DNA from 3 places in the Hydrogenophaga sp. L76 genome. Region 1 is predicted to be linked to each of the others. Evidence: predicted binding sites of a transcription regulator. Region 1 holds the regulator's gene; each other region holds the start of a gene.
What was found. Region 1 encodes FNR, which switches genes on or off when oxygen is low (the NO sensors DNR and NnrR bind a similar motif). Its sites were predicted from a motif close to TTGATNNNNATCAA; they were not measured.
Positions count from the first base shown of each region.

Region 2: a site for FNR is predicted at 1,248-1,261, ahead of AC23D4_RS17705 (hemerythrin domain-containing protein). Genes of this name have one in related genera too.
Region 3: a site for FNR is predicted at 1,315-1,328, ahead of ubiM (5-demethoxyubiquinol-8 5-hydroxylase UbiM). Genes of this name have one in related genera too.

Region 1 covers NZ_CM172807.1:358,358-361,574, reverse strand. The annotation lists gene hemN (oxygen-independent coproporphyrinogen III oxidase) at 1-850, opposite strand, end outside; gene fnr (fumarate/nitrate reduction transcriptional regulator Fnr) at 1,030-1,749, shown strand; gene AC23D4_RS01680 (hypothetical protein) at 1,830-2,123, opposite strand; gene AC23D4_RS01675 (nitrogen fixation protein FixH) at 2,219-2,518, opposite strand; gene ccoG (cytochrome c oxidase accessory protein CcoG) at 2,554-3,217, opposite strand, start outside.
Region 2 covers NZ_CM172807.1:3,621,770-3,624,986, reverse strand. The annotation lists gene AC23D4_RS17715 (GMC family oxidoreductase) at 1-13, opposite strand, end outside; gene AC23D4_RS17710 (3-hydroxybutyryl-CoA dehydrogenase) at 249-1,100, shown strand; gene AC23D4_RS17705 (hemerythrin domain-containing protein) at 1,318-1,857, shown strand; gene gorA (glutathione-disulfide reductase) at 1,970-3,217, shown strand, end outside.
Region 3 covers NZ_CM172807.1:3,096,084-3,099,300, reverse strand. The annotation lists gene cueR (Cu(I)-responsive transcriptional regulator) at 1-345, shown strand, start outside; gene AC23D4_RS14945 (Spy/CpxP family protein refolding chaperone) at 588-1,262, shown strand; gene ubiM (5-demethoxyubiquinol-8 5-hydroxylase UbiM) at 1,365-2,579, shown strand; gene AC23D4_RS14935 (histone deacetylase family protein) at 2,909-3,217, shown strand, end outside.

The DNA.
Region 1 (3,217 bases):
ACCCGGCATCGCTCATGGCATCCAGCGATGCTGACAACATGGACAGCTTGTCGCCAGGACTGGGCAACTCGGCGGAAATGATGCGACGTTGTGGCTTGAAGCGGGACGGGAGATGCGCATAGGCGTATAGCGCAATGCGGTCCGGCCGCAACTGGTTCACTTGCGCGAGCGTGCGTGCAAACGACTCGGGCGTCTGCAGCGGCAGACCGTAGATCAGATCAACGTTGACCGACTCGAAACCGATCTTGCGCGCAGTGTCCACCAGCGCGAACACCTGTTCAGCGGGTTGCACGCGGTGCACCGCTTTCTGAACGGCAGGGTCGAAATCCTGGACACCAAAACTGAGACGGTTGAAGCCCAGTCTCGCCAAGGTCTGAAGCCGCTGGTCGGTCACGGTCCGGGGATCCACCTCGATCGAGTACTCGCCACCCGGCACCAACTTGAAGTTGCGCCGGATCATCGTCATGAGATCCTCAAGCTCTGCATCGGACAGAAAGGTAGGCGTGCCGCCACCCAGGTGCAACTGGGACACGCTGTGCCCCTTCCCAAAATGCTGGACCTGCAACTCCACCTCACGTGACAGGTAGCGCAGGTATTCGGCCGCCCGTTCGTGGTGTTTGGTGATGACCTTGTTGCAGGCGCAGTAATAGCAGACCGACTCGCAGAACGGAATGTGTACGTAGATGCTGAGCGGAAGAGCCAACGAGCCGGCTCTGCGCTGCTCCAGCGCTTGTATATAGTCGCCCTCGGTGAACGCTTCCACAAAGCGGTCAGCCGTCGGGTACGACGTGTACCGCGGACCGGGAACATCGAATCGCTTGAGCAATTCATCGGAAATGGCGTGACTCACAAACTGTTCTCCAATGCTGAGCCCCGAATGTGCACCAGGCTCGCAGATCCTCCCTTGATCTTGATCAAGCCCCCGTGTGTTCGCAAGCCATCGCTCCCAGGAAGGGCCTGGCACGCGGCCATTTCCTCGACACAAGTCCCAGCTATGCGTTAAGCTCACCACCGATTTCCGGATAATTTATGGACGCACAAAGCATCAAAGTCGCCTGTTCGAGTTGCAACCTGCGAGAATTGTGTCTACCCATGGGTCTCAACCCAGACGAAATGGACAAGCTCGACAATGTCATTTCGGCGCGGCGACGCATCAAACGCGGGTCGGCACTTTTCAGTACGGGTGACCGGTTCACCTCGCTTTACGCGGTGCGTTCCGGCTTCTTCAAAACCTGTGTCACCACGGCCGATGGCAGGGATCAAGTGACCGGCTTCCAGATGACCGGAGAGATCATCGGCCTGGATGGCATCGTGAGCGACCGCCATTCCTGCGATGCCATCGCACTGGAAGATGCTGAAGTCTGTGTGATGCCGTTTGATCAAGTCGAGGAACTCTCCCGAGAGTTCACCACCCTTCAACACCATGTGCACAAGATCATGAGCCGCGAAATTGTGCGCGACCACAGTGTCATGCTGCTGCTTGGCAGCATGCGCGCAGAAGAACGCCTCGCGGCGTTCCTGCTGAATTTGGTTCAGCGCCTGCACGCCCGCGGCTTCTCCCAGTCCGAGCTGATTCTCCGCATGACACGCGAAGAAATTGGTAGCTACCTGGGCATGAAGCTGGAGACGGTGAGCCGCACTTTTTCCAAGTTCGTGGACGAAGGCATCATCGAGGTCAAACAGCGTTACGTCCACATCAAAAACACCGAAGGGCTCAAGCTGATCGTGACCCCCCCGACCGGTCACTGAACCCAACATCTGTCCCAACAGGAAGCCTCAGCTGGAAACACTCCGCTGGGGTTTTTTATTTTGGAGATCTGCAGGAGCGTTCAGGAACAAGATTCATTCTTGGCACAATCCCGCGGCCGCTGATCCGGCGGGACGGGACACCGGTTCACTTCAAAAGGTGACATGGACAGCAAAGAGGTGAGTGCACTCGACACCATGGCCACGATCCAGAAGGTGAAAAATGCCAGCGTGTAGACCGCTGGACGAGACAACTCCAGAGGAGCCCCAAACCAGTGAAGATCACTCGGATCGATCATGGCAAACACGATCATCTCCAGAACCGCCGCCACCAAAAATGCGGGCCACGCAATCCACATCCATCGTTGAGCCGTCATTCCTGTTTCTCCTCGGGTGTTGTTGTGATCGATTCCGGGCATAACCGGTGCATAGTCGTTCAGGCCATGGCTTGGGATAGTCGCAGCACGCGCTATTACTTCGTCGGTGGCACCACAGGGGAGGCTGCGTGGTTCCGAGCCTGGTGAGCCGGTTGAAGTTGAATCAGCGCTTCGGCACGAGCTTGTCCGTCCAGCATCTGGGCCGCCTTCAGGTCGCGCTCAAAGTCGGCCTTGTTGAGCACCGGGTCTGCGCCCTTCACTGCAATGACGGCCGTGATGATGGCGGCCACAACAACCACCAATGGCCCCCCCACCACCAGCCACATGTGGGGAACGCGCCACCAAGGAATCGGGAGCTGTTCATTGACCGGTGTTTTGAGTATTGTGGTGTTCATAGGGAATCTTGAAACGGGTTGACTGAAAGTGGTGCTCAGCGCGGTACCAGGAAGGCCGCTTTTTCGGTGACACGTGTGCCCGAATCTCCGACAGCCTGGATTTCGAAATAGATGGAATGGGAACCGGTGGCAGCGGTTCCCGGGGGAACCTGGACCCGCATGACCGCAGAGCGTACTTCCGTCGGCAATACTTCAATCTCTGTTTCCGACGCAATGGCAATGCCCGGCAATCCGGAAACACCGATCACATAGCGTTGTGAGCGCTCGGTCGCGTTCATCACCTGCAACCGGAAGACGTTTTCGATGCGTCCCTGTTCCACCATGCGTGCCAACGCACCGCGGTCCCGGATGACATCAACCTTGAGTGGCTTGCGCAGAAACAGACTGACCATAACCGCGAGGCTGATGGCCAACAGGATGCCTGTGTACACCAGAACCCGCGGACGCATGGCCCGACGGATCATCTGCTGGGAGTTCCATCCTTGTGCAATACCGTTCTGGGTCGAGTATTTGACCAGTCCACGCGGATAGCCCACCTTGTCCATCACTTCGTCGCAGACGTCGATACAGGCACCACAACCGATGCACTCGTACTGCAGACCGTTGCGGATATCGATGCCCGTCGGACAAACCTGAACACACAGCGTGCAGTCTACGCAGGCACCCAGTCCCAGTGCTTTGGGGTCGGCCTTCTTCGAG
Region 2 (3,217 bases), 1.4 Mb from region 1:
TGTAGTCGAACATAAGGTCTCCGTTGTCTGGCACGGGGATCGCTTGTGAAGCCCCTGCCGGTCACGTTGGTGTGGAGGTCATCGCCACGCAACGGGGTGCGCGACAATCCGCAGGCAAGTTAGCACAGCGCTGGCAGCACCGCTAGGCGTGCCAGCCTAGTCCCGACGCCTGCGCGACGCGGCCGAGGTCGGGGCCGGTGCACGTCCCCGACAATGGTTCTTTGTCTTTTTTCAGGAGCATTTCCCCTATGAGCAGCATTCAAACCGTGGGCATCATCGGCTCGGGCACCATGGGCAACGGGATCGCCCAGGCCTGCGCCACCAGCGGCATCCGCGTGGTGATGGTCGACATCGCGCAGACCGCGATCGACAAGGGCCTGGCCACCATCGCGGGCAGCCTCGACCGCCTGATCAAGAAGGAAAAGATCAGCGCCGACGACAAAGCCAAGGCGCTCGGCCTGATCCAGGGCAGCACGAACTACGACGACCTCAAGGGCGCGCAACTCGTCATCGAAGCCGCCACCGAAAACGAAGGCCTCAAGGTCAAGATCCTGCAGCAGCTCGACGGCCTGCTGGCACCCGAGGTGATCGTGGCCACCAACACCAGCTCCATCAGCATCACCAAGCTGGCCGCCGCCACGCAGCGCCCCGACCGCTTCATCGGCATGCATTTCTTCAACCCCGTGCCCATGATGGCGCTGGTGGAGATCATCCGCGGCCTGCAGACCAGCGACGCCACGCACGACGCCGTGAAAGCCATGGCCGAAGCCCTGGGCAAGACGCCGATCACGGTGAAAAACGCGCCCGGCTTCGTGGTCAACCGCATCCTGGTGCCCATGATCAACGAGGCTTTCTTCGTACTCGCCGAAGGTCTGGCGACGCCGGAAGACATCGACGCCGGCATGAAGCTGGGCACCAACCAGCCCATCGGCCCGCTGGCGCTGGCCGACATGATCGGCCTGGATGTGTGCCTGGCGGTGATGAACGTCTACATGGCCGAATACAACGACAGCAAGTACCGCCCGGCGCCGCTGCTGAAAGAAATGGTCGCTGCCGGCTGGCTGGGCCGGAAAACGGGCAGGGGCGTGTACACGTATTGACCCCGCGCCGCTTCGCGTCACCCCCAGGGGGGCGATGCTGGCGGCCCGGCAAGCCGGTTCCGCGACATCCTTGGATCGGGCACGCGCGCCGGATGCAATCTGGGCTGTGTGATGTCCATCGGAAGCCCGCTTCAGCGGGCTTCTTGTTTGAGCAAGATCAACTTGCCGCAGCGCAGCATTTTCATAATGAACCCAACCCAGTGAACAGGAGTTCCTCATGTGTGCCGCGCCCGTCTCCATCGCCGTTTTCGAGTTCCTCGACAACACCCATCAGGAAATCCAGAGCCAGATCAAGCTGCTGCATGCGCTGGTGGACGCCATCGAAAACGAAGGCCTGAACCAGGCCAACCGGGCCCGGGCACGCCGCGTGCTCGACTATTTCAATGGCGAAGCGCGCCAGCACCACCTGGACGAAGAAAAACACATCTTCCCGGCCTTGCTGGTCAGCCAGGACGCCGAGATCGTGCAGGCCACCGAACACCTGATCCAGGACCACGGCTGGCTGGAAGAAAACTGGATCCAGATCGCCCCCTCGCTGGAGGCCGCCACCGGCGGCAACCTCTGGTTCGACACAGCGGAACTGCGCCACGCGCTGGATGTTTTTGAAGCGCTCTACCTGGACCACATCCTGCTTGAGGAGTCCATCGCCTACCCGGAAGCGAAAAAGCGGCTTGCCGCCCTCGACACCGCCGGCATGGGTCGCGAAATGGCCAAGCGCCGCGCCCTCAAGCACAATGAGGTCCGTTCGCGGACCTGAGCCGCACCCATGACGTGGCAGAACGTCCCCGAAACTGCACGCCGGACGGGCTGCGCGTAAACTGCCCCGCTCCACAGCATGGGCCACGACCCCGTTGGCCGAACGGACGAGCATGAGCACTTACGACTTCGATCTATTCGTCATTGGCGGCGGCAGCGGTGGCGTGCGCGCCGCCCGCATGGCCGCCCAGCGCGGGGCGCGCGTGGCGCTGGCCGAAACCCTGGGGCAAGACGGCCTGGGCGGCACCTGCGTCAACGTGGGCTGCATCCCCAAGAAGCTCTACAGCTACGCCGCGCACTACGCCGACGCAGCCCACGAAGCGCAAGGCTACGGGTGGGAGGGCGACATGCCCATCCTCAACTGGGGCACGCTCAAAGCCAACCGCGCCACCGAAATCAGCCGCCTGAACGGGGTCTATGGCAACCTGCTGCGCGGTTCTGGCGTGACCGTGTTCGACGGTTTCGCCCGTCTGCAAGGCGACCACAGCGTGGGCCTGGCCACGCTCAACGCCGACGGCAGCCCCGGCCACCAGAATTTCACCGCCAAAAACGTTCTCATCGCCACCGGCGGTACGCCGCATGTGCCGCACTTCGCGGGTCGCGAACACGTCATCACGTCCAACGAGATCTTCGATCTGGAGCCGTTTCCGAAACGCCTGCTGGTGGTGGGGGGCGGCTACATCGCCTGTGAATTCGCCTCCATCTTCAATGGCCTGGGGTCGAGGGTCACGCAGTTGTACCGGGGTGAACAGGTGCTGCGCGGTTTTGACGACGAGGTGCGCCACTTCGTCGCCGCCGAGATGATCAAGTCCGGGGTGGACCTGCGGCTGAACGCCGACGTGGTGGACATCCGGAAAACCGACGAAGGCCTGCGTGTGGAGCTGGAAGGTGGCAGCGTCGTGCTGGCCGACGCCGTGCTCTATGCCACCGGGCGCAAGCCCAATGTGCAGGGTCTGGGCCTGGACACCGTGGGCGTGGTCCAGGGCGCGCAGGGAGAGGTGATCGTGAGCGAAACCTACCAGACCAACGTGCCCGGCATTTACGCCGTGGGCGACGTCACCAACCGCGTGCAGCTCACGCCGGTGGCGCTGGGCGAGGCCATGGTGGTGGTCGATCAGCTCTTCGGCGCTGCAGCGGGCAAGCCAACGCGCGAGATGAGTTACGAGTTCATCCCCACCGCCGTCTTCACCCACCCCAACATCGGCACCGTGGGCTACAGCGAAGCGCAGGCGCGCGAGAAGTACGGCCAGATCGCTGTCTTCCGCAGCGAGTTCAAGGCGCTCAAGCACACGCTTTCGGGCAGCAGCGAACGCACACTCATGAAGCTCATCGTTGACACCGCGAGCGACCGCGTGGTGGGC
Region 3 (3,217 bases), 1.9 Mb from region 1:
ATGCTGCGCCACTACGAAGCGCTCGGCCTGCTGGGCGCGGTGGCGCGCACCGACAGCAATTACCGCCAGTACAGCCTGGCCGACGTGCACACCCTGCGCTTCATCCGCCGCTCGCGCGACATGGGCTTCGGCCTCGACGCCATCACCGAACTGGTGAGCCTTTGGCACAACCGGCGCCGCAGCAGCGCCAGCGTCAAGCGCATCGCGCAGAAGCACCGCGACGAACTCGGCCAGCGCATCGAAGCGCTGCAGGCCATGCAGCGCACCCTGGACGAACTGCTGTGCCATTGCCCCGGCAACGACCGGCCCGACTGCCCGATCCTCGACGACCTGGGAAGTCTCTGACCCCCCACGCTCCACCGCTGCGCGGGTCGCTGCCCCCAGGGGGGCTGATCCACCTTGGGGCGGCCCGGCGGTGGATCCTTGATCTGACGCAAGCCATCCAGGCGTTAGCGGAACAAATCTTTACAAACCGGCATCACTCCGGCACAGAGCAGATACAGCCGCTGCTCACACTGAAGCCATTCCAGAAACAGAAACCTCTGAGACATCTGGAAAGCTTTTCATCAACCGTTCAGGAGTGATTCATGAAACTGTTCAGCCAACGCACCCTCATCGCCGCTGCCCTCGCCACCGCTTTCGTCGGCGTTTCTGCCACCGCTATTGCCCAGGGCATGGGTCCAGGCGCCCTGTCGCAAGACATGCGGGCACAACACATGGCCCAGCGTGTTCAGGCCGGCACCGAAGCCGGTCCGGGCTCGGCAGAGATGTCGAAGAAGCAGGCCTGGCGCATGGAACGCATGCAAAAGCGCATGGCCGAACGCCAGGCCCAACTCAAGGAAACCCTGAAAATCACACCGGCCCAGGAAGCCGCGTGGAACGCCTTCGTGGCCCGCACCGCACCCGAACCGCGCATGGCCCGCAGCCAGAGCCGGGAAGACTGGGCGAAGCTGACCACGCCGCAGCGTCTCGACAAGATGCAGGCCCTGAAAGCCGAGCGCAACGCCCGGATGGACAAGCGCATCGACGCCACCAAGAGCTTCTACGCCGCACTCACGCCCGAACAGCAGAAGGTGTTTGACACCCAGCGCCACGGCGGCTTCCAGCGCGCCGGCATGAAGGGTGAACGCGGCATGCACGGCGAGCGCGGCATGATGGGCAAACACGGTCATGGCGGCCATGGTGGTCACCACCGCATGGGCGGCATGGGCGGCATGGGTGGCGGTGCCGGCTGCGATGCCCCGGCGCAGCCCCGCAGCTGAGCCTGACTCGCACACTTTCCAAAGCCCCGCCTGTCGGGGCTTTTTCATGGGCTTGACCTGAGTCAAGCCCCGCCAGCCAGCCACCCGATAAGCTGCCCCGCCATGGACTTCGACCTCATCATCATCGGCGCCGGCCCCGCCGGCCTGAGCCTGGCCCGGGCGCTGCGCGGCAGCGGACTGCACATCGGCCTGATCGAACAGCAGACACGGGAGTCGTTGCAAAACCCCGCTTTCGACGGCCGCGAAATCGCCCTCACCCAGCACAGCGCCGAACGGCTGCGCCAGTTCGGCATCTGGCCCCTGCTGGGCGACGCCAACATCGCTCCGCTGCGCGATGCGCTCGTGCTCGACGGCGGCGCCGGCCCCGGCCAGCAGCGCATGCTCATCAGCCACCAGCTCAGCCACAAAACCGAGCTCGGCTTCCTCGTCGCCAACCACCATATCCGCCGCGCCGTCTTCGAAGCCGCCATGGCTCCTGACGACGCCAGCGGCACCGCCCCCAGCCTGGTTTGCGGCGAACAGGTGAGCCAGATCCAAACCGACGCCAGCGGCGCCCACCTCACGCTCGCCAGCGGCCAGCGCCTGAGCGCCCAGCTCGTGGTGGCCGCCGACAGCCGCCATTCCAGCACCCGCCGCGCCATGGGCATCCCGGCGGATATGCACGACTACGGTCGCACCATGCTCGTTTGCAACATGACGCACGAGCAGCCGCACTTTGAAACCGCCTGGGAGTGGTTCGACCACGGCCAGACGCTCGCCCTGCTGCCCATGAACCCCTGTCCGCAGACCGGCCTGCCGCGCTCCTCGATCGTGCTCACCCTGCCCAGCCAGGAATTGCAGCCCCTGATGGACCTGCCGGAAGACGCGTTCAACGCCACCATGGCGCAACGCTTCGGCCACCAGCTCGGCACCATGCGGCTCAGCAGCACACGCCACGCCTACCCATTGGTGGGCGTGTGGTCGCGCCGCCTGGTGGCGCAACGCTTCGCCGTGGTGGGCGATGCCGCCGTGGGCATGCACCCGGTCACCGCACACGGCTTCAACCTCGGCCTGCGCAGCATCGACACGCTGTCCCAAGCGCTGATCCAGGCGCATCAAAAAGGGCAGGACATCGCCTCGCCCGTCCTGCTGCAGCGCTACCAGCGCACCCACCAGGGCGCCAGCCGCGGCCTCTACATGGCCACCCACGCCCTGGCCACGCTCTACACCCGCGAAGAGACGCCGGCCCGCCTGCTGCGCCAGGCCATGGTCGGCCTGGGTGAACGTTTCACGCCCTTCAAGCGCGCGGTGGCGGCGTCCCTGACGGGACTTCATTGAGGGTCCCCCCGCGCCGCTTCACGTGCCTTGCAGGCCGCAGCTTCGTCAGAGCCGAAGCTTCTTCGGGCTGTCCGAGCCTGCGCAGGCAGGCTTGGAGCCGCAGCCCTCAGCCCCCCAAGGGGCAACGCGAGTGGCCCGGCACAGCCGGTTCCACCGCATCCTGGGTGGCAGGCACGCGCTCCTGAGAGAAGCCGGGAATTCGCTCCGGCAAGGTCATATTGCGATGCGTCAAGACGCTTGTCAGGATTCGGGTCTAGATTGATGCATGTCAACCGGTACGGGTGCACAGTTGCCTGGCCGTTCATCACCGCCCGAGGAGACCCAAAAACATGCTGTCCGCCTACATCACGCACGCCGACTGTGCCCGCCACGACATGGGTGCCCACCACCCCGAATGCCCCGAGCGCCTGGGCGCCATCAACGACCACCTGCTGGTCAAGGGTCTGCTGGACTACATGATCCCGTACGACGCGCCGCTGGCCACCGAGGAACAGCTCGGCCGCGCGCACGCCTCTCTCTATGTGCGCGAAATCTTCGAAGCCTCGCCCAAGGATGGCCTGCACGCGGTGGACCCGGACACCAACATGTGTCCCCACACGCTCAGCGCCGCGCTGCGCGCCGCGGGCGCCGCGGTGCAG